Regions from separate parts of the Streptomyces sp. NPDC048002 genome, predicted to be linked through region 3. Evidence: riboswitches for the same ligand, from Rfam matches in the RefSeq annotation. Region 3 holds a riboswitch; each other region holds the start of a gene.
The links. A riboswitch is a leader RNA that binds a small molecule or an ion and turns the genes downstream of it on or off. The one in region 3 is predicted to bind cyclic di-AMP.
Positions count from the first base shown of each region.

Region 1 (5,060 bases), on a different contig from region 3:
AACTCGACCGGTGCGCACCTGCACTTCGAGGTGCGCCCGGCCGGCGGTTCGGCCATCGACCCGCTCGCCTGGCTGCGCAGCCACGGTCTCGACCCGACGTAACAACTTCCCTGCGGGCCCCCGCCGTTCGGCGAGGGCCCCGGTCGGCCGTCCCGGGGGCGGCTACAACTTCTCCACCGGCGCGTACCGCAGCAGCAGCCGCTTGGGCTTGGTGTCGCCGAAGTCGATCGTCGCCTCGGCGTTGGCGCCCGTGCCCTTGACCGCCATCACCGTGCCGAGCCCGAACTGGTCGTGGGTGACCCGGTCCCCCACCGCCAGCGCGACGACCGGCTTCTCCGAGGTCCGCCGGGTGGCGAAGCCGGAGGCACCGGACGCGGCGGAACGCGAGCGGCTCGACGACAGCGAGGCGGCCACGCCCGACACCGGCCCGGCGGAGACCGGCGCGGTGGCACCCGTGCGCTTCCACTCCACATGCTGGGCCGGGATCTCCTCCAGGAACCGGGAGGGCGGGTTGTACGACGGCTGACCCCAGGCGCTGCGCATCGACGAGCGCGTCAGATAGAGCCGTTCGCGCGCGCGGGTGATGCCCACGTAGGCGAGGCGCCGCTCCTCCTCCAGCTCCTTGTTCTGGCCGAGGGCCCGCATGTGCGGGAAGACGCCGTCCTCCATGCCGGTGAGGAAGACGACCGGGAATTCGAGGCCCTTGGCGGTGTGCAGGGTCATCAGGGTGATGACTCCGGAGCCGTCCTCGTCCTCGTCGGGGATCTGGTCGGAGTCGGCGACGAGTGCGACGCGCTCCAGGAAGGCGGAGAGCCCGCCCGGCGTCTCCTCCGACTCCTGCTCGAACTCCAGTGCCACGGCGGCGAGTTCCTGGAGGTTCTCGATCCGGGTCTCGTCCTGCGGGTCCGTGGACGCCTGCAACTCGGCCAGGTATCCGGTGCGTTCGAGGACCGCCTCCAGGATCGTCGCCGGTCCCGCGCCGGACTCCACGATCGTACGCAGCTCCTCCATCAGCGTGTTGAACCGCTTGACGGCGTTGGTGGAGCGCGCGGCCATGCCGTACGCCTCGTCGACCCGGCGCAGCGCCTGCGGGAAGCTGATCTTCTCGCGCTGGGAGAGCGCGTCGATCATCGCCTCGGCACGGTCGCCGATGCCCCGCTTGGGGACGTTCAGGATGCGCCGCAGGGGGACGGAGTCCTCCGGGTTGGCGAGCACCCGCAGGTAGGCCAGGACGTCCCGGACCTCCTTGCGTTCGTAGAAGCGGACCCCGCCGACGACCTTGTAGGGCAGGCCGACGCGGATGAAGACTTCCTCGAAGACGCGGGACTGGGCGTTGGTGCGGTAGAAGACGGCGACGTCACCGGCCTTGGCGTCCCCGCCGTCCGTGAGTCGGTCTATCTCGTCGGCGACGAACTGGGCCTCGTCGTGCTCGGTGTCGGCGACGTAGCCGGTGATGCGCGCGCCCGAGCCCGCGTTGGTCCACAGGTTCTTGGGGCGGCGGGACTCGTTGCGCTCGATGACGGCGTTGGCGGCGGAGAGGATGGTCTGGGTGGAGCGGTAGTTCTGCTCCAGCAGGATCGTCGTCGCGTCCGGGTAGTCCTCCTCGAACTGGAGGATGTTGCGGATGGTCGCGCCGCGGAATGCGTAGATCGACTGGTCGGCGTCGCCCACGACGCAGAGTTCGGCCGGCGGGAGGTCGTACTCGCTGGGCGGGACGTCCACGGGGTGCTCGCTCGTCCCGACGAGTTCGCGCACCAGGGCGTACTGCGCGTGGTTGGTGTCCTGGTACTCGTCGACGAGGACGTGCCGGAAGCGGCGGCGGTAGTGCTCGGCGACGTCCGGGAAGGCGCGCAGCAGGTTGACCGTGGTCATGATCAGGTCGTCGAAGTCGAGGGCGTTGGCCTCCCGCAACCGCGACTGGTACATGGCGTACGCCTGCGCGAGGGTCTTCTCGAAGCCGTCCGTCGCCTGGGCGGCGAAGTCCTCCTCGTCGATCAGCTCGTTCTTCAGGTTGCTGATCTTGGCGCTGAAGGACTTGGGCGGGAAGCGCTTGGGGTCGAGGTCGAGGTCCCGGCAGACGAGCGCCATCAGCCGCTTGGAGTCGGCGGCGTCGTAGATCGAGAACGACGAGGTGAACCCGAGCTTCTTGCTCTCCCGGCGCAGGATGCGTACGCACGCGCTGTGGAAGGTCATCACCCACATCGCGTTCGCGCGCGGGCCGACGAGTTGCTCGACGCGCTCCTTCATCTCACCGGCGGCCTTGTTGGTGAAGGTGATCGCGAGGATCTGCCCGGGGTGCACGTCGCGCGCGGCGAGCAGGTGCGCGATGCGGTGGGTCAGGACGCGGGTCTTGCCCGAGCCGGCGCCCGCCACGATGAGCAGGGGGGTGCCGGAGTGCACGACGGCGGCGCGCTGGTTCTCGTTGAGCCCCTCGATGAGCGCCGCGGCGTCGAGCGCCGGGCGGGGAGCGCCGTCGCGGTAGTAGGCGTCCCGGTCCGGAGGCACGTCGAACTTCCCGCCGAACAGATCGTCCGGAACCTGCTCCGGAGCGTGATCGTCCTCGGGCGGCGGCGGGGGTTCCTCGTGGTGGGCGCGGGGGCCCTGGAGATCCGCCAGGAAGCTGTCGTCAAAGAGGCTGCTCATCGCTCTCCGAGTTTAGGGCGCCCCACTGACAGCCCGCCGCCGCCCTCGCGAACATCCCTCGATCCAGCGGCCGATGATCTTCCGGGGAGGGCGCCGTGCGGGACCCTCCCACCCGCGACCGAGCCGTCACCCTCCGCGATCGGACGGGCGAAGTGGTGGCCGCCGCAGCCCTGTCGGGCACCCCCACCGACTCACCCGCGACGGCCGGGCCGACCGGGGCGCGAGAGGTCCGCCACGCCCTCACGCCCGTCCGAGACGTTCGTCACCACGCCCGCAACACCTTCACTCACCGTGATCGCGCGGGCGCAACCAGATGCGGCCATTGCCCGAATTCTCGCGTAAGCGGCGCGACGCATTCAAAGGCTTCAAACCATCACACACCGACCTGGATCGAACGCGTTCAAGGCCGCTCTGACCAAAGGTCACGAAAATGTATCGGGCATATCACCCATCAACCTTCACAGGGGCCACACGAGTTGGCTACCGTGCCGGTCAGGCCGTACGACCCCCTCCGGCGAACGTCGCCGGGCCGCGCGGCCTCCGCCGAGTCCGCTGCCCTTCCACGGCAGCCGGAGCCGGGGACCCAAACCGATCCTGGGGTGAATCGGCCCAACTCCCGCACCGGGACAGGGCTGTAGGGCAACCCTTCCGAACCACCCGCCCGAACCCGACAGCTAACTCGGTAGGCGGAGCATGGAAGGAGTCGCCTCCCTTGGCGTCGCACCGCAAGTCGCGTCCCGCCGGTACGCGCGTAGCAGGCATACGCACCCCTGCCCTCGCCACGGCCGCCCTCACCTCGGTGGCCCTCCTGTCCCAGACGGCCAATGCCAGCCCGTCCACGGACGACAAGCCCAGCCTCGAAGAGGTCGAGAAGAAGGTCGACAGCCTCTACCGCCAGGCGGAGTCGGCGACCGAGAAGTACAACGCGGCCAAGGAGAAGACGACCAAGCAGCGCAAGCAGGTCGACACGCTCCTGGACGACGTCGCCAAGCGCACCCAGAAGCTCAACGACGCGCGGGAGGAGCTGGGTTCCTTCGCGGCCGCCCAGTACCGCACGGGCGCGGCGGCCCCCGACACCGCGACGCTGCTGCTGGCGGACTCGCCGCAGGACTACTTCGACCAGACCCAGCTGATGGACCGGATGACCGGCCGTCAGAAGGAGGCGGTCGACGACTACATCACGCAGCAGTCGTCGACGATGAAGAAGCGCCAGGAGGCCACCGAGAGCCTCCAGACGCTCAGCGAGTCGCAGAACGACCTGAAGACCGCCAAGTCGACGGTGCAGAAGAAGCTCGCCGACGCGCGCGAGCTGCTCTCGGAGCTGACGGCGGAGGAGAAGGCGCGGCTCGCCGCGATCGAGCGCAAGCGGCAGGAGGAGGCCGCGGCCAAGGCGGCCGAGCTGGCCGAGCAGCAGGCCGCAGAGGAGCAGCGTCAGAAGGAGGCCGCGGAGGCCGCTCAGCAGGAGAGCGGTTCCTCCGGCTCGACCGGGACGAGCGCCGGCGAGTCCGCGTCCGCGTCGGACTCCTCCTACGCCGCCAAGGCCGAGAAGGCGCTCGCCTTCGCCCGCGCGCAGATCGGCAAGCCGTACGTGTGGGGCGCCACCGGCCCCGACTCCTACGACTGCTCGGGCCTGACCCAGGGCGCCTGGAACGCCGCGGGGATCTCCCTGCCGCGCACCACCTACGACCAGGTCAACGCGGGCACCACGGTCTCCCTCGCCAGCGCGCAGCCCGGCGACCTCGTCTTCTTCTACGACGACGTCACCCACGTCGGCATCTACATCGGCAACGGCATGATGATCCACGCCCCCAAGCCGGGCGCGTACGTCCGCGAGGAGTCGATCTACTACGACGGCGAGGGCTCGATCCACAGCGTCGTACGGCCCGCCTGAGCGCGGGGCACGCGCGCGTGTCCCTGTGAGCGGCGCTCGCGTGTCCCTGTGAGCGGCGCGCGCGTGTCTCCGTGAGCGGCGCGCGCGGGAGGTCTCCCGCAGGAGCGGCGCCCGCGTGGGCCTGCGTCCGGTGGCGGGCGCACGGCTGTGGCTGCCCTCCCCGTTCCGGAGCCGGGGCCGCCGCCCGGCTGCCTGCGCCCGCGCGTATTTCGGGGCTCCCGCGCGCGTGGCCCGCCGGGAACGCGCGCCCGGCTCCTTAGCATCGGCGCATGCCCGGCACCTCTGCCCCTCACTCCTTGCGCGCCTGGTGGGCGCAGCGTCCTCCGGCGGCCGGGGCGGCGGTGATGGCGACCGGCATCGTGTCCGTCGGGCTCCACCTCGCCGGCTACGAGGTCCTCTCCCGGCTCACCCTGGTGGTGGCGTGTGCCGCCTGGCTCGGGCTGGCCGCGGACTTCGCCCTGCGGCTGGCACGGGAGCCGCGGCGGTGGCTGCGGGAGGCCGCCACGCCCGCCGGGCTCACGGCCGT
Region 1 covers NZ_JBEZNL010000034.1:29,153-34,212, reverse strand. Annotated here, with positions in the region: gene AB0E07_RS30520 (peptidoglycan DD-metalloendopeptidase family protein) at 1-102, shown strand, start outside; gene pcrA (DNA helicase PcrA) at 163-2,643, opposite strand; cyclic di-AMP (ydaO/yuaA leader) riboswitch at 3,175-3,347, shown strand; gene AB0E07_RS30510 (NlpC/P60 family protein) at 3,356-4,534, shown strand; gene AB0E07_RS30505 (tellurite resistance/C4-dicarboxylate transporter family protein) at 4,804-5,060, shown strand, end outside.
Region 1: it holds a riboswitch for cyclic di-AMP, as region 3 does, so the genes downstream of both, AB0E07_RS30510 (NlpC/P60 family protein) here and AB0E07_RS29105 (C40 family peptidase) in region 3, are expected to answer to the same signal.

Region 2 (5,060 bases), on a different contig from region 3:
GCTCCAGCAGGGAGCCGCGCTCGTGTTCCGCCGGGCCGCTGACGGTGCCGGAGCCGTAGAGGTCGCCGGTGCGCAGGGAGGCGCCGTTGACCGTCATGTGGGCCAGCTGCTGGGCGGCGGTCCAGTACATCGTGGAGAAGGGGGGTTCGGAGATCACATGGCCGTTGAGGGAGACCGTGATGCGCAGGTCGTAGCCGCCGGGTTCCTCGGACGCGTCGTCCAGGTAGGGAAGCAGTGCGTGGGTGCGCTCCGGCGGCGCCACACGGGCCGCGTCGAGGGCGTCCAGCGGGGTGATCCACGCCGACACCGAGGTGGCGAAGGACTTGCCGAGGAACGGGCCGAGGGGGACGTACTCCCAGGCCTGGACGTCCCGCGCGGACCAGTCGTTGAGCAGGCACAGGCCGAAGACGTGCTCGCGGAAGTCGGCGAGGGCGACCGGGCTGCCCATCGCCGAGGGCGCGCCCACCACGAAACCGACCTCGGCCTCGATGTCCAGGCGGACCGAGGGGCCGAAGACCGGGGCCGCGTCGGTGGGTGCCTTGCGCTGGCCCGAGGGCCGTACGACGTCCGTGCCGGAGACCACGACGGTGCCGGAGCGGCCGTGGTAGCCGATCGGGAGGTGCTTCCAGTTCGGGGTGAGGGAGTCCGCCGCGTCCGGGCGGAAGATCTGGCCGACGTTGCGGGCGTGGTTCTCGGAGGCGTAGAAGTCGACGTAGTCCGCGACCTCGAAGGGCAGGTGCAGGGTCACCGAGGAGAGCGGGTGGAACAGCGGCTCGATGGTCTCCCGGTGGGACGGGACGGTGACCCAGGCCGTCAGCGCGCGGCGCACGTCGGACCAGGCGGTGCGGCCGGCGGCCAGCAGCGGGTTCAGCGTGGGCCGGGCCAGCAGGGAGGAGTACGGGGAGCCCAGCGCCAGCGCGGCCGCGCCCGCGTCGAGGACGTGATCGCCGAGCCGTACGCCGACCCGCCGCCCGCTGTCGTCGCCGGGGACGGAGAAGACACCGTACGGAAGGTTGTGCGGGCCGAAGGGGTCGCCCTCGGGGACATCAAAGGGGGGCATGGGTACTGCCTCACTCTCGTGCGTGCCACGGGTCCGTGTCGTCGCCGCACACGTTACGGGTGGGGCACCCGTCTTGGGCAGTGCGTATGGTGCGGTGCCGTCGGCAGGGGAGGAGGCAGGGGAGGAGGCCGGCGAGGAGGCCGAAGAAGCGGCCGCCGAGTCGCCCGCGGTCGGCCGTCGTGCGAGCCGCACTCCAACTCCGCCGCGGTCCGTTCCGGTCCCCGGGCGAACGCCGTGCGGCGGCAGGGGAGTTGGCGGGGTCCGGTGGACTCGTGCTCGGCCGGTTCCCGCTTGAGTCGGGAGCGCGTCCTGTCCGTATTCTCTGATCATGGCCGCACCCCTCGCATATTCACTTGTCGCCACCGACCTGGACGGCACGCTGCTCCGTGGCGACGACACGCTCTCCGACCGGTCGTACGCCGCGCTCGCGCGGGTGGCGGAGTCCGGAGCCCGGCATCTGGTGGTGACCGGCCGCCCGGCTCCCCGGGTCCGGCCGCTCCTGGAGGACCTGGGCCGCGGGGGGCTCGCGGTGTGCGGGCAGGGCGCGCAGGTGTACGACGCCGGCGCGGACCGACTGCTGTGGTCCGTCACCCTGGACCGGGAGCTGGCGGAGACCGCGCTCGGCAAGATCGAGGCCGAGGTGGGTCAGGTCTACGCCGCGGTCGACCAGGACGGCGTCGACGGGCTGACGCTGATCGAGCCCGGCTATCTGATGCCGCACCCCACCCTGCCCGCGGTGCGGGTCGGGCGCCGCGACGATCTGTGGTGCGAGCCGATCAGCAAGGTGCTGCTGCGCCATCCGGAGCTGTCCGACGACGAGTTGGCGGCGACGGCGCGCACGGTGGTGGGCTCGCTGGCCACGGTCACCATGTCGGGACCCGGGACCGTCGAGCTTCAGCCGTGCGGCATCACCAAGGCGACGGGCCTGGCGCTGGCCGCCGACCATCTGGGCCTCGGCCCGGAGCGGACCATCGCCTTCGGCGACATGCCCAACGACATCCCGATGTTCGACTGGGCGGCCCACGGGGTGGCGATGGCCAACGCCCACCCCGAACTCAAGGCGGTGGCGGACGAGGTCACCACGTCGAACGAGGACGACGGCATCGCCGTCGTCCTCGAAAGACTCTTCCCGCGGGGCGTCTGATCAGTAGGCGCCGAAGACGTTGTCGATCGAGCCGTACCGCTGGGCCGCGTAGTTGCAGGCGGCGGTGATGTTGGCGACCGGGTCGTACGGGTCCCACGAGGTGCCGGCCACGTGGTAGGCCCGGAAGGTCGGGTCGATCACCTGGAGCAGGCCCTTGGACGGGGTGCCGGCGGCGGCGTTGGAGTCCCAGTTGTTGATCGCGTACTGGTTGCCCGAGGACTCCCGGATGACGTTGCGGTAGATCCCGTTGTAGGTGCCGGGGATCCCCTTCTCCGCCATGACCTGGAGGGAGGCGCGGATCCAGCCGTCGAGGGTGTTGGAGTACCCGAGCGAGGTGGCCGTGGTGACCGTCGGGGTGGCCGCGGAGGCGGTGGTGGAGCCGATGAGCGGGAGCGCCAGTACGGCGGCTCCGGTGCCGATGACGGCGAGCTTGCGGGCGATACGGGTGCGGCGCTGAGCGGCAGCAGGCATGACTGTGTTCCTCTCCGGCGCCTGCGAGGTGAGCTGTCGGGTTCGGGCGGGAGCTGCCCGGCCGCGCACCCCGAAGGACACGCGACTGCACCCCGAGCCGTTCCGGCGCGTCCGAGGACGTCCGGTCCGGCGGCTTACCTGTGGGTCCCCCGCTCCTGCCGTACGAAGAAAATTCGGTGGAATCGGGCGGCGGCAGGATTCGGCGTCCGCCCGACAGGCCGGGAACGTATGCGAGAGCGCATGTCCGAAACAAGTAGCGGATTCACATATCCAGGGTTTTGATCTTCATCGGGGGGTGTGGGGCAAATGATCGTTTGCTGTCGCCAAGGCTCAACTGGGAAGCGGGGGACGCATGTCGGCGTGATTCTGCGGACGGGCTGTGGGTGGATGTGCGTGAGTCAAGTCACGCGTGCGCGCAAGGAGTATCAAATCGGGCAATAGGCTCAATGGTGTTTTATCGCCGACTCGTTCGCAGGGCTGGAGGGCGTGCCGGAAGGTGTTCCGGAGGGTGCGCCGATCGGCCTCGATTCGAGGCGGACTCCACCGTGGCCGCGTAAGTCGGTCGATATCGGGTCTTATCGGGTGATCAAAAAACATGGACGCCATGATCCGATACCGCCCGTCGTGGACCGGCGGGCGGCATCGGTGATCGAAACCTGACCGGATACGCTGACTTGAGTGAAGGCAGCGACCTATCGACAAACCGCGTAATCGCCGGAAGACACCAGCAGACAGGAGACCCCTCGTGACCGTCGTCGGGCCGTTCGGGCTGAGCGTGCGGGACCAGGCTCTGGAAGCCGATGTCCAGGCCGGGATGGCGGCTGTCGAGGAGGGACTGCTCGAGGCCACCAAGAGCGAGGTCCCCTTCATCACCGAGGCCGCCCAGCATCTCGTGCGCGCGGGCGGGAAGCGGTTCCGGCCGCTGCTCGTGATGCTCGCCGCGCAGTTCGGCGACCCGTACGCGCCGGGGATCGTGCCGTCGGCCGTGGTGGTGGAGCTGACCCACCTGGCGACGCTCTACCACGACGACGTGATGGACGAGGCCGACGTCCGGCGCGGGGTGGACAGCGCGAACACCCGCTGGGGCAACTCCGTCGCCGTCCTCACCGGGGACTTCCTCTTCGCCCGCGCGTCGCACATCCTCGCCGACCTCGGCCCGGAGGCGGTCCGGGTGCAGGCCGAGGCGTTCGAGCGGCTGGTCACCGGCCAGATCCTGGAGACGGCGGGCCCGCAGGACGGCCGCGACCCCGTCAGCCACTACCTCGACGTGCTGGGCGGCAAGACGGGCTCCCTGGTGGCCGTGTCCTGCCGCTTCGGCGCGATGATGTCGGGGGCCGACGAGACGGTCGTGGACGTGCTCACCCAGTACGGCGAGCGGCTCGGGGTCGCCTTCCAGCTCGCCGACGACGTGCTGGACATCGCCTCCGACTCCCACGAGTCGGGGAAGACCCCGGGCACGGACCTGCGCGAGGGCATCGCGACCCTGCCGGTGCTGCGGCTGCGGGAGCGGGCGGAGCGGCTGGGCCTCGCCGAGGACATCGCGCTCTGCGAGCTGCTCGACTCCGACCTGACCGACGACACCCGCCACGCCGAGGCCCTCGCCGCGCTCCGGGCGCACCCGGCGCTGGAGCAGGCCCGCCGCGACACCGTGCGCTACGCGCAGGACGCGCGCGCCGCCCTGGCGCCGCTCCCCGAGTGCGACGCGAAGGCGTCCCTCATGGAGCTGTGCGACGCCGTGGTCCACCGGGCGGGCTGACCGCCCGGACCCCTCCGTACGTCCAGGGCCGGCCACCGGCCCTGAGAGGGCGGTGCCGCTCGCGACCCCTACGGGTCGGGGGAGGTGCCGCCCTCTCGTGTCATACCGCAGGTGTACACGGAGTTGAGTCCGGGGTCTGACGCTTCGTCGCCGCCGATTTGGTCAGATGGTGACTACGGAAAACACCACTCCTCACCGATTCGGGTGAGAATGGCGGCTACGGGCTGGACGCACGGGAGTTGGCAGGCCGCCGCCGACGACGGAGGTAAGGCACACATGGCACCGTACGGATCCGACGACAGCACGACCGGGGACGAGACCGACGACCTGCGATCGGGGCGGCGCAAGGCGGCGCGGTACGTCGTCCCCGTGGCGGTGGTGGGCGTGGCGGCGGCGACCATCGGCCTGGTCCCGGCGCTCGCCGACTCCGGCGACCCCGACCTGCCGGAGATCAGCGCGCAGCGGCTCATCGAGAAGATCGCCGCGTCCGACGTACAGCAGCTGTCCGGGACGGTGAAGATCAGCACCGATCTGGGGCTGCCCGACCTCGGCGGGCTCGGGGGCTCGCTGGCGTCCGGGGCGATGGACTCCGGGGACGGTTCGGCCGCCGACCCGTCGGCCAAGCTCAC
Region 2 covers NZ_JBEZNL010000045.1:17,317-22,376, reverse strand. Annotated here, with positions in the region: gene fahA (fumarylacetoacetase) at 1-1,060, opposite strand, end outside; gene AB0E07_RS34400 (HAD family hydrolase) at 1,389-2,204, shown strand; gene AB0E07_RS34395 (transglycosylase SLT domain-containing protein) at 2,205-2,675, opposite strand; cyclic di-AMP (ydaO/yuaA leader) riboswitch at 2,681-2,864, opposite strand; gene AB0E07_RS34390 (polyprenyl synthetase family protein) at 3,421-4,431, shown strand; gene AB0E07_RS34385 (DUF2092 domain-containing protein) at 4,708-5,060, shown strand, end outside.
Region 2: it holds a riboswitch for cyclic di-AMP, as region 3 does, so the genes downstream of both, AB0E07_RS34395 (transglycosylase SLT domain-containing protein) here and AB0E07_RS29105 (C40 family peptidase) in region 3, are expected to answer to the same signal.

Region 3 (5,060 bases):
GGGCCGGAGTGCGGCCGAGCCGTCTCCACGCAGTTGTTCGCGCCCGTGCTGTAGCTGCTGCGCAGCCAGCGCACGGCTTGCAGATCGGTACTGGAAGGTACGTTCCGAGGCAGTGCAGACATGGTGCCTCCTTACGCGCCGTCAGCTATCCCGGCGATGTAATCCAACGATTCCTCGGGCGAAAGGGCGTGGATCTGAAGGGTGGTGAAGGCCTCCGTGTACGCCTGGAGGTCTTCTTTCCGTTCGAGGTAGAGGCTACTCGTCAAGTGGTCGAGAACAACCACATCCAGATCAGAAGTGCGCGAAAAAGAGAAGACAACGAAAGGGCCCGTGATGCCGATGTGCGCCCCGGCGGTGAACGGCAGTACCTGCAAACGCACTTGAGGCAGCCGCCCCGCCTCCACCAGCCGCCACAACTGGCGGGTCATCACTCCGGGGCCGCCGACCCTCCGGCGCAGCACCGCCTCGTCCAGCACCGCGCTCAGCTCCAGCGGCGGTTCGCCGCGCAGCACGTCCTGCCGGGCCAGCCGCACCTCGACCAGCGCGTCCAGCCGGTCGTCGGGCTCGTCCGGGCCGCCCACCGCCGCCCGCGTCACCGCCTGCGCGTACTCGCGGGTCTGCAACAGCCCCGGCACCACCGAGGTCTCCAGCGTGCGCATCGCGCTCGCCTGGGACTCCAGGCTGATGAAGTCCCGGTAGGCGGGCGGCAGTACCCCGCGGTACGCGTGCCACCAGTGGTGCCGGCCCGCGCCGTCGTCCGACCCCGCCAGCACCAGCAGCAACTCCCGCATCCGGGAGTCCCCGACGTCGTACGCGTCCAGCAGTAACCGCACGTCGGCCGGTTTCACGCCGCTGGCGCCGGTCTCGATCCGGCTCACCTTCGACTGGTGCCAGCCCACCATCCGTGCCGCCTCACCACTGGTGAGACCGGCGCTGGTGCGCAACGCGCGCAATTCGGCGCCCAGCTTTCGGCGGCGCACCGCGGGACCGTGCTGCATACGGTCCTCCTTACTCCAACCGGGCCGCCCAAATACGGTCTCGCGTAGCAGAGTTCACCGCTTTGAGCGACAGATATATGCATATCTTGGTGGATCGCCACCGTGACCGGCGCGGTAATGGCAGTCTGGCGAAGAAGCACCAGTCCGGGACCGTACTCGAACCATCCGCTCCGTGTCGGACCACGGTCCCGTGGGAAAGGGACGACGTCGCCATGGCAGACCATCTGGAAGCATCCGTCACTCTGCCGAGCGATCCCGCCTCGGTCTCCGCGGCCCGCGGCTATGTGCTCAGCACTCTGGCGGAGTGGGGGCTGCCCGCCGAGACCGACGCGGCCGACACCATCCGGCTCATCGTGTCCGAACTCGCCACCAACGCCGTACAGCACACCCTGGGTCAGTCACCCACCTTCACGGTGGACATCGAACTGCACCAGGACGAACAACTGCGCATCGGGGTCACCGACAGCCATCCCCGCCTCCCCAAGCGGCTGCCCGCCGCCGTGCAGCAGGACAACGGCCGCGGCCTGGTGATCATCCGCTGGCTGACCGCCGAGTGCGGCGGCCGGCTCAGGGTCAGACCCACCCGCGAGGGCGGCAAGACGGTCTCGATCGAACTGCCCTGGACCGTACCGGCCCAACAGGTCACCAGCGGGGCCCAACAGGTCACCAGCGGGGCTCAGCAGGTCACCACCGCGGTCCAGCAGGAGCCTTAGCGAACGCGCCCCGCAGCAGCGCCCGGAAGGCGTCCACGGCGGGCCCCGCGCCCTCCGCACGCCGGGCGACCGAGATCGTGCGGCGTAGCTCTCCCCCCTCCAGCGCGCGCGTCCCGACCGGGGTGACGGCGGTCCGCGCCACCATCTCCGGCACCACCCCGACTCCGAGCCCCGCGCTGACCAGAGCGCACACCAGCGCGTACACCGGGGTCTCCACCAGCACCGCCGGCGTGGCCCCGGCCCGGGCCAGTACCGCCTCCACCCCCTGCCGTGCCGGATGGTCCGGCGCCATGCTGATCAACGGCTGCCCGGCCAGCTCGCTCAGCGGAAGCCTTGAGTTCCCCTCGGCCAGCGCGTGCCCGGGGGCGGTCACCAGGACCAGCTCCTCCACCAGTACCGGCTCCAGGACGACGGACGAGGGCACCGGTACCGGCTCCGCGGGCTCGTAGGTGTGCGTCAGGGCCAGATCGATCTCCCCGGCGGCCACCGCGGCCACCCCGGCGGGCGGTTCGTGGTTGCTGACGGTCAGTTCCACGTCCGGATGGGCCCGGCGGAAGGCGCTGAGCACCGGCGGCAGCAGGTGGACGCCCGCGGTCTGGAACGTACCGAGCCGCAGGGTTCCCCCGGCCAGACCGGTGAGCCGGGCCAGCTCGTGCCGGGCCTGTTCCAGTTCGTCGAGCACCCGACGGGCCCGCGCCACCAGCAGCTCGCCCGCTCCGGTGAGCCGGGCCCCGCGATGGTGCCGGACGAGCAGGGGCGTGCCCGCCTCCCGCTCCAGCTTCGCCAGCTGCTGGGAGAGCGCGGGCGGGGTGTAGCCGAGCCGCTCGGCGGCCCGGGTGATCGAACCGGACTCGGCGACCGCGACCAGCGCCGCCAGCCGTGTGGGGTCGTACATGCCGGGAGACCTGTCTGGGAGAGCCTGAGCCCAAAGCGATGCTTAAGGCGGACCCAGGTTATTCGACATACCTGCTGAAGGCTCCGGAGCGGCAGGCTGGGCCCATGGACGCACAGCTGCTCGCCTTCACCGGGGTCGCCGCCGGCATGGTCGCCATGCCCGGGGCCGACTTCACCGTCGTCGTACGCAACGCCCTCGTCTCGCGCCGGGCCGGTGTCGCCTGCGCGCTGGGCATCACGGGCGGGCTGCTGCTGCACACCGCCCTGGCGGTCGCGGGCGTCGCCGCCGTCCTGACCGCGGTGCCGGCCCTCTTCCGCACGCTCCAGGTGCTGGGCGGCTGCTATGTGCTCCACCTCGGCGCCCGTACCCTGCTCTCGCTGCGCCGGCCCCGGCCCGCCGAGCCGGCGGAGGCTCCCGGCAGACCCTGGCCCGCCGAGCGGGCGGAGGCTCCCGGCAGGCCCCGGCCCGCCGAGCCCACGGAGGCTCCCGGCAGCGGGCGCCCGCTGCGGCAGGGCTTCGTCACCAACGCCCTCAACCCGAAGGCGCCGATCACCTTCCTGAGCCTGCTGCCCCAGTTCGTGCCCGCGGGGGCTCCCGCGCTGCCCCGCACGCTGCTGCTGGCGCTGATCGTGGTGGTGCTGGCCCTGCTGTGGTTCCCGGCCGTGGCGCTGCTCGTGGACCGGCTCGGCCGGTGGCTGCGCCGGCCGCGGGCCGCCCGTGCCGTCGAGGCCGTCACCGGTACCGCCCTGACGGTCCTGGGCGCGGTCCTGCTGTTCGAGGCCGTCTCCTGAGTGCCCGTCGGGGCGGCGGCGAGTCAGGGACGCCGCCGCCCCTCGGGCGCCGGGTCAGCTCACCCGGCCGTACCAGACGCTCTTGGTCCAGATCTTCTGCAGCCTCACCACGTCCCCGGTCTTCGGGGAGTGCCAGAGCTTGCCCTTCCCGGCGTAGATGCCGACGTGGTAGATGTTCGACCCCGAGTGGAAGAACACCAGGTCACCCGCCTTGCGGCTGTTGGCGGAGATGTGGCGCGTCTTGTTGTACTGCTGGGCCGCGGTACGGGGCAGCTTCTTGCCCGCCTTCTTGAACGCGTACAGCGTGAGCCCGGAGCAGTCGAAGCGGTGCGGTCCGGTGGCGCCCCACTTGTACGGGGCACCCTTCTTGGAGGCCGCGACCTGGAGTGCCTTCGTCGCCGGCGTGGCCGCCTCCGCCTCAGCGGAGAGGCCGGGGGCCACGATCGAACCGCCCACGGCGGCGATGGTGAGGGCCGAGGCCGTACCGGCCCGGACCATCAGCGACGGGACACGATTGAGCGCAGTCATGCGCAACCCTTCGTCAGCCGCCTGTGAAGGATGACCTGTCGGATTCGGGCTGGCGAAGTTGCCCGGCCGCGATGCGGCTTCACCCCAAGGGCTGCTCGGCGCGAACCTCCGCGCCGGCGACCCGTCGTGCTCGGGTCCTCCACTCCTGCCGATGCACTCCTGTCGACCGGTCATCCGGGCGGCGGCAGGACTCGGCGTCCGCCCGGACCGCCCCGCCGCGGTGGCGGGGGCTTGTCGTCAGACAGGGATCTTGGCCCACGGATGTCCGAAAATCCCAATGGAACCGGGTATTTGTGGCGTTAGTCACCACTCACCCGTTCGGGTGGACACTGCTCCGTTCGAACGATCGTCGAGGTGCCCGGGGAGGTCCGGACCAGCGACGGAACGTCCGATGCGGTGTTCGGTCCACGCGCGTTGCGCAACTCTGACGGGTCGACAAAAGGAGCCATGTCTACGCTGAAAGGGGGTACGTCGTTTGGTCCGTTTCGACTCGGCTCCGGACGGCTCGGCGTGGCGTCCCGACGGTCCGACCCGGCTCACCTGCGTCAACTGTCCGAGCGCGGGGGAGTGGTGACGCGAGACCGGCGGCGCTCACCGTACGGCCCGCGCGGCGCGCACGCCGGTGAGAGGTGAGCGCGCGTCAGTTTCCGGTTCCGGGCAGCCTGATCGCCAGCCGTCCGGCCCGCCCGGGTATCAGCCGTCCGGCCCGCCCGGGTGGCCCGCCCTCCGGCCGAGGGTGGGCGGACCTCTTCGGAGCCCTGCGCGCGGGGGTCGGAGGCCCTCGTCGCCGCCGCCTCGGAGGTCCGGTCGGATCACAGCTCGGTTAACGTGCCCGAAACTCGGTCCAACTAGCCTCCCTCCACGCCACCAGGCACTTTGCCCGTGGCCGCGGCAGCCGGGCCCCGCACGGTCCGGAGCGAGGACTGTGAGGTGGGACGTGCAACTGACCCCGCACGAGCAAGAGAGGCTGCTGATCCATGTGGCGGCCGACGTCGCCGAGAAGCGCCGCGCCCGCGGAGTGAAGCTCAATCACCCCGAGGCGGTCGCCCTCATCACCTCGCACATCCTCGAAGGCGCGCGGGACGGCCGCACGGTCGCCGAGCTCATGGCCTCCGGCCGCAAACTGCTCACCCGC
Region 3 covers NZ_JBEZNL010000030.1:59,583-64,642, reverse strand. Annotated here, with positions in the region: gene AB0E07_RS29130 (DUF397 domain-containing protein) at 1-122, opposite strand, end outside; gene AB0E07_RS29125 (helix-turn-helix transcriptional regulator) at 132-998, opposite strand; gene AB0E07_RS29120 (ATP-binding protein) at 1,211-1,711, shown strand; gene AB0E07_RS29115 (LysR family transcriptional regulator) at 1,683-2,606, opposite strand; gene AB0E07_RS29110 (LysE family translocator) at 2,711-3,397, shown strand; gene AB0E07_RS29105 (C40 family peptidase) at 3,452-3,925, opposite strand; cyclic di-AMP (ydaO/yuaA leader) riboswitch at 3,929-4,132, opposite strand; gene AB0E07_RS29100 (urease subunit gamma) at 4,863-5,060, shown strand, end outside.